Regions from separate parts of the Lactobacillus sp. CA30L genome, predicted to be linked through region 1. Evidence: riboswitches for the same ligand, from Rfam matches in the RefSeq annotation. Region 1 holds a riboswitch; the other holds the start of a gene.
The links. Region 1 has a riboswitch for FMN ahead of AC2JF8_RS01875 (ECF transporter S component). Riboswitches for the same ligand answer to the same signal wherever they lie in the genome.

Region 1 (3,402 bases):
TGCAGTTTTTTTTGACTTTTTGCGATTTGGGCCATAATTTGTGCGACTACCTCATCAATTGTCATAGAAGTCGTGTCAATTTCGATGGCATCGGCTGCCTTTTTTAACGGCGAAACTGCCCGGTGAGAATCTTTATAATCCCGGCTTGCAATGTCTTCCTCGATTTCGGCAACCGTTTTATCCGTCTTGATTCCGCGTTCCTTAAAGTCAAGCATCCGGCGCACGGCGCGCGAATGCGCGGAAGCCACCAGGAAGATTTTGACCTGGGCGTGCGGCAGAACGGTGGTGCCGATGTCCCGACCGTCCATCACAACGTTCATTTTGCCAGCCATCTGCCGCTGCAGGGCCACCATTTTTTGCCGGATGCCGCTGAGGGCGGAAACTTCCGAAACATTATCCGATATTTCGGGGGTGCGAATTTCCCGGGAGACGTCCCGGTCGCCAACGTAAACTTTCTGCTCGCCGTCGACAACCTTGAGCTCAATGCCCGTGCGGTCAATTGCCGCCAAAATCCCCGCTTCATCACCGTAATCCAGCCCGTTAGCACGTGCAATAACCGTGCAGGCACGGTACATTGCCCCCGTGTCGACGTAGATAAACGATAACTTTTGTGCAATAATTTTTGCGACCGTACTTTTGCCAGCTGAAGCTGGCCCATCAATTGCTACCTGCATTCCAATAAAAAAGGGACACCACGTCCCTACCCTTTCTCTAGTTATTTTAATTTAAGAACCTGACCGATTTCGACCCGGCTGTTGACATCAAGATCGTTAAGCTGCGCAAGCTTGCTCACCGTCATATGGTGGTCTTGTGCAATTCCGGTTAGGGATTCTCCCACCTTAACCGTATATTTTTTAGCGCCGGCCGTCTTTTTGGCCTTGGACTGAGGCCCCTTTTGGGGCTGGGCCGCAGTCTTAATCTTGGTCTTAGGCTTGCTTGGGGCTTTGGCTTTGGCCTTCGTTTTAGTCTGGCCCCTTGCAGACGAAGCGCTTTTTGCAGGGGCGTGTTTCTTAACCTTCTTCTGCACGTTAACCACCTGCTTGTCAGTTATTAGATTAGAAGCCAAGTAATACCCGACCGGTACCAGGGCCACCAGTACAAGCACAATTGCAACCTCGAGAACAAACCATTTTCGCCTCGTAGACCTGTACGTCACCGTCCGCGGGACCGTTGGGCGCTGGTAATGCTGATATGGCCCCTTCTGTTTCTGCCTCATCTAAAAAACCTCCCTCAACTAACTTGTTTAATTCTAGCATATTTAAGCCTTAAATTGGACAAAAAAATCGACCAAGTGACGGTCGATTATTCTTTATGTGCTAAAAAATCAATTTTTCAGTTTGAAGTACTTGCGGACAAACGGCTTTAAATTGCGCAGCACCGTTTCAAACAAGAGGTAGACCACTGTGCCATTGATTGCGCCCTTAAGCAGGTTGAACGGCACGATGATGCCAAAGATGTAGGCGCTCATGGACGGGATGTGGAGCAACTGCCCCAGGTAGACCTTTTCGGTAAAGCCGAGCAGGCCCGCGTAGCCGTGGATGGCTGGCAAGTTAGGCACCGTTGTGACGGCGTAAAACGGGGTTAAAACCAGGGCGTTCAATGTTGCCAGCACAATCGTCATGGCGATGATGCCGAGAACAATTCCCAAAAGCGGCTTCAAGTAGCGCTTAGCCGCACTGCTCTTGGGCGTATTCTCCGTATTTGCGGTGACGTTCTTTGTGGCATAGTAGAATGGTAGCGCAAAGGATATCGATGCAAGCAAGGCTGCCAGCTGACCAACGACGCTCGGCAGGGCAAAACCCTTGTAGATCAGGTCGATCAGCATTCTAATCAGGGCAATAAAAATACCCGGGAGTGGGCCGAATAAAAATGTCCCAATAGTGATGATTACGTCCGAAAAGTCAAACTTTAAAAAACTCGCTACCGGAAGTGGAAAGGCTATCTCCATTAAGATAAACGCAATCGTTCCGATCAGTGCATAAGCAATAATGTTAGCCAAATTACTAGCATTTTTCCTCTTCACAATACTTACCTCCAAAAAATAATCGGTCTGTTGCTTCTAGCAACAGACCGATTAAAAGTAAGCTTAATAAACTTATTTTAGTTTAGCCTGTCTTCTTTCATCTAGACTGTAACTATCGGTATCTCAAAAGATTCCACCACTTGCGTGGGTCGTGGACTTGCACCACCGGTCGGGACTTGCACCCTGCCATGAAGACAACAAACTTAAATATTCAATTAACAATTTATATACTAGTCCACGTGCTTTAATCTGTCAACCTCGGCGTGTGTCAATTCGCGGTACTTGCCCGAAACAAGCGAATCCAGCGTCAAGAAAGCATATTTTTCCCGGGCTAGTTTTTGTACCGGGTGGTTAACCGCCTTGAACATCTTCTTCACCTGGTGATAGTGGCCCTCATGAATCGTGAGCTGCACAATCTGGATTTTCTTCTTGCGATCAGTCCGGACAACCTTCACCCTTGCCGGGGCCGTTTTGCGGTGATCGATTTCCACGCCGTGCGTCAGCCGGGCAATCTCTTCCGGCAGAAGCTGACCTTCAATCTTGGCCACATAGACCTTAGCCACATTGTTGCGCGGGTGCATCAGCTGGTTGGCCAACTCGCCGTCGTTGGTCATGAGCAGCAGTCCTGACGTGTCATAGTCCAGACGCCCCACCGGGTATAAACGGTACGGCACGTCTAAAAAGTAGTCTACCACCGTCTTGCGCCCCTTATTATCGCTGGCCGTTGAGACCACGCCGCGCGGCTTGTAAAACAGGTACGTGTGGTGGCTCTCACGCTCAATGGGTTCACCGTCGACCGTGATGTTGCTAAAGGTTTCAACCTTGGTGCCCAGCTTGGTGACAACTCTGCCATCGACCGTCACGCGTCCCTGTGTAATCATTTTTTCTGCACTGCGTCGCGATGCGACCCCCGCCTCAGCAATTACCTTTTGTAAACGTTGTAAAACCATTATTGTTCTCTCCTTCATGCGCCTGCGCTAACCCCTTGTCTGCACGGCCCTTGGCCGCAAACAAGTTTATTTCACCGGCTTCGTTAATGTCACCGTCTTCAAAGTCTTCAATCAGGGGCAGGTCGCTCAGGCTTTCGTAACCAAAGTATTGCAGAAAATAGTCGCTGGTCACGTATAAATTGGGGTGACCGGGTGCCTCCTTCTTGCCGTTAACCTTGATTAGGCCGCGCCAGATCAGTGTCTGCAGTGCGCCAGACGAGTTGACGCCCCTGATTGCATCAACTTCAACCCGCGTGATCGGCTGCCGGTATGCAATAATCGCCAGAATTTCCAGGGCCGACTGACTGAGGGTCTTTGACACGTCCTTTTGAAAGTAACTGGCTACGACCTCCCCCACTTCCGGTCTTGTCGTCAGTTTGTACTTATGGT
Region 2 (3,402 bases), on a different contig from region 1:
CAAATTTCCGGGGACTACCAGCTGAAAATGCTGGGCGACTTCAACGAGTCAAACGGCGCTGCGGCCGTGATCGGTGCCGGATTGGCCGGCATGGAGCACGATGCGGCCGCCACGGGGATGGGCATGGTCACCGTACCCGGCAGGATGCAGACTGCGGTCACGAAGGACCACGGGCTTGTTGTGGTGGATTACGCCCATAACGAGGCCTCGATGATGGCACTCATGAGCTTCATGCAGCGTGAATTTGATAACCCGAAGATCATCGTCGTTGTTGGTGCGCCCGGGGACAAGGGCGTCTCCCGGCGTTCTGGGTTCAGCAGCAGCCTGAACGCTTACGCTGCAAAGGCCTTCTTGACGACCGATGACCCGGGCTTTGAGGATCCGGCCAAGATTGCCCAGGAAATCGATGCGGGGATCGACCACTCCAAGGTCGACGTGACGATTGAATTAGACCGCGTCAAGGCAATCCGTGAAGCCATTGGCATGGCCACCGCTGGTGACGTTGTTCTGATTTGTGGCAAGGGCGAGGATGGTTTTCAGAAGATTCGCGGGGTCGACACGCCATATGCTTCGGACATCACCGTGGCCCAGCAGACAATTAACGAACTGGAAGATCAAGACGAGCACTTTAACAGTTAGCAGAACGAGAAAAGCGGGAAAATGAAGAATTTCTTTAGTATCATTGGCGGCATGGGCACCATTGCAACCGAGAGCTACGTGCACCTGCTCAACCACCGGATAAAAATCACTAAGGATCAGGATTACCTGAACTATATTTTGGTAAACGACGCGCAGATTCCCGACCGCACGGCCTACATCAAGGACCACACGCAGCCCAACTTCTTTAACGACCTGCGCGCGGATGTTTTGCAGCAGGCGCAGTTGGGGCCGGATTTCTTTGTGATGCCCTGCAACACGGCCCACTACTTTTACGATGACCTGGTCAAGCTGACCACCATTCCCTTTTTGCACATGATGCGAATCGCTGTGCATAAATTTGTGGAAGATTATCCCCACGAGCAGAAGATTGGCCTGATTGCAACCGAAGGGTCGATTTACGACCACCTGTACGCGAATGAAATTGCGCGGGCGGGGCGCACCGTGGAACTGGGCGGTCCCGAGATTCAGCCGCTGGTCACCGAGCTCATTTACGGGCAGATTAAGGAGAGGGGCGTTGTTGATGCGGACCTCTACCACCGTATTCTGCGCTTAATGCACGACCGCTATGGCTGCAACGTCATTTTGCTGGGATGTACGGAACTGTCGCTGGCCCAGGAAAAGGCGCCCGACCACCCCTACAACATAATTGATCCGCAGCTGATCATTGCGGACGTGGCAATTGAATTGGAACTGGCGATTCGCGCGGGTGCAGATCCGCAAAGAGCAATTCAAAAATACTTATACTGATAAAGTGAAAAAGACCAGGAGCTTGGCAAAAAAGCGACTGGTCTTTTGCTTTGCGCTGGTATGGTGGGGGCGCTTGGAGCCGCTCAGAATAATTGCCATACGCAAAAGCAGAAAAAATTCCCCCACGGTATTGACAAGTTTTTTAAAATATAATACTGTATTAGTTAAATAGTACAGAATAAAACTGATAGATTACTAATGGGAGGGTAAAATTATGCTTTATCTTGTATACACACTTATCGGACTTGTAATTATCCTATTGACCAACCTGGCTGTTACCGCCTGCCTGGCCCTGAATGATGTTCATAGCCACCACGTCGAAGGAAACGAGAACCTGCCCTTCGGCAATGCATTCAAAAAATACTTCGGGAAGAACAACAACATTCCGCTGCACCTATCGGACTGGAAGTTTTGACCGGCTAAAGGATAAGCTAGCTGAAAAGCAAATGCTGCGCCGGCAAATAGCACCGCTTTAGCTTGACGTGATCGTAAGGCGTGAATGCTTTTCGTGAATTTCCTATTGACGGCCGGTGCAATCTATACTATCCTATATGTAATTGAATACGGTTTCTTCGGGGCAGGGTGCAATTCCCTACCGACGGTGACAACGCGTGCGTTGAAGTCCGTGACCCGCATTACGCGGTGGAACTAGTGCAAGTCTAGTACCGACAGTTAAAGTCTGGATGGGAGAAGAACAAGTAACAACTGATATTTGACTCGCGTCGTTATTGATACTTCGCTGAAATCTTATTTGGTTAACAAAATAGAGCCCCGTTGATTAAGTTCAACGGGGTTTTTCTATGCATAGGAAGTGGAAAATTTGCAGGATAAGGATTATATGCGGATGGCCGCAGACGAAGCGGTAAAAGCCCGGGGCATGACCTGGACCAACCCCGTGGTCGGTGCGGTGATCGTCAAAAACGGTCAGGTCTTGGCAACAGGCTACCACCACCAGTACGGGCGTGAACACGCGGAAGTCAACGCGCTGATGCACCTCAAGCGGCCTGAGGATGCACGCGGAGCGACGCTTTACGTGACGCTGGAGCCGTGCAGCCACTATGGCAAACAGCCGCCGTGCTGCAAGAAGGTGAAGGAGGCCGGCATCAAGCGCGTGGTCATTGGTCAGGTGGATCCGCACGAAGTTGTGGGCGGCAAGGGCATTAAGTACCTTAATGAGCACGGTGTGGAAACCTCGGTCATCGGGGGCACAGAGCACCTCAATGAGGCGTATAACTTTTACTACCGCCAGCACAGGCCGCTAGTCACGCTTAAATACGCAATGTCGCTTGACGGCAAGCTCAACGAAGCCGGAACGCGGCGCACCCTGCTGACGGGCGAAGCGGCCCAGGATGACGTGCAAAAATTGCGCCTGCGTCATCAGGCCATCCTGGTGGGGGCCAACACGCTGCGGATAGATGATCCGCTTCTGACGGTTAGGATCAAGAGCCTGCCCCAGCCGCCAATCAGAATTGTGCTGACGCGCGACGCCAACCGACTTGATTTTACAAAGAAAATATTTACGTCACGAGGCCCAGTGTGGCTGCTCAGCGCGACGGAACTGGCGGCAAGGCACGCAGATAATATTCGCTGCTTTACCGCCGCTGAGTGGACGCCCGCTAAAATAGCAGCGCTGTTGGCAGAGCATGACCTGCAGTCGCTTTTAGTTGAGGGCGGCAGCAACGTGCAGGCCCAGTTTATCGCAGCAAGGTTGGCTGATGAAGTAGTGGCTTACATTGCGCCGCAGCTTTTGGGCGGTACGGCGCTGCCCGTGGCTCTGGGCCAGGCACTGCCCGAACGGCTGCATTACCGGCTGCAGGACGTGCAGACACTGGGACAGGATGTGCGCATTTGCGCAAGGAGAGAATAAATGTTTACAGGAATTATTCAAACAACGGGCAAAATTACGCGCCTGGATGTGAACGAAGAGCACGCCCGGCTAGGAATCAGTGCACCCAAGCTGGTGCAAGAGAGCTTGCCGCTCGGGGCCAGCATCGC

Region 2: it holds a riboswitch for FMN, as region 1 does, so the genes downstream of both, ribD (bifunctional diaminohydroxyphosphoribosylaminopyrimidine deaminase/5-amino-6-(5-phosphoribosylamino)uracil reductase RibD) here and AC2JF8_RS01875 (ECF transporter S component) in region 1, are expected to answer to the same signal.

Annotation. Positions count from the first base shown of each region.
Region 1 is NZ_JBWXGB010000001.1:357,807-361,208, reverse strand. It holds gene cmk ((d)CMP kinase) at 1-674, opposite strand, end outside; gene AC2JF8_RS01880 (LysM peptidoglycan-binding domain-containing protein) at 716-1,216, opposite strand; gene AC2JF8_RS01875 (ECF transporter S component) at 1,325-2,023, opposite strand; FMN riboswitch at 2,109-2,223, opposite strand; gene AC2JF8_RS01870 (pseudouridine synthase) at 2,254-2,973, opposite strand; gene scpB (SMC-Scp complex subunit ScpB) at 2,939-3,402, opposite strand, start outside.
Region 2 is NZ_JBWXGB010000004.1:54,049-57,450, reverse strand. It holds gene AC2JF8_RS05625 (UDP-N-acetylmuramoyl-L-alanyl-D-glutamate--2,6-diaminopimelate ligase) at 1-639, shown strand, start outside; gene AC2JF8_RS05620 (aspartate/glutamate racemase family protein) at 661-1,407, shown strand; gene AC2JF8_RS05615 (hypothetical protein) at 1,622-1,822, shown strand; FMN riboswitch at 1,972-2,106, shown strand; gene ribD (bifunctional diaminohydroxyphosphoribosylaminopyrimidine deaminase/5-amino-6-(5-phosphoribosylamino)uracil reductase RibD) at 2,219-3,274, shown strand; gene AC2JF8_RS05605 (riboflavin synthase) at 3,275-3,402, shown strand, end outside.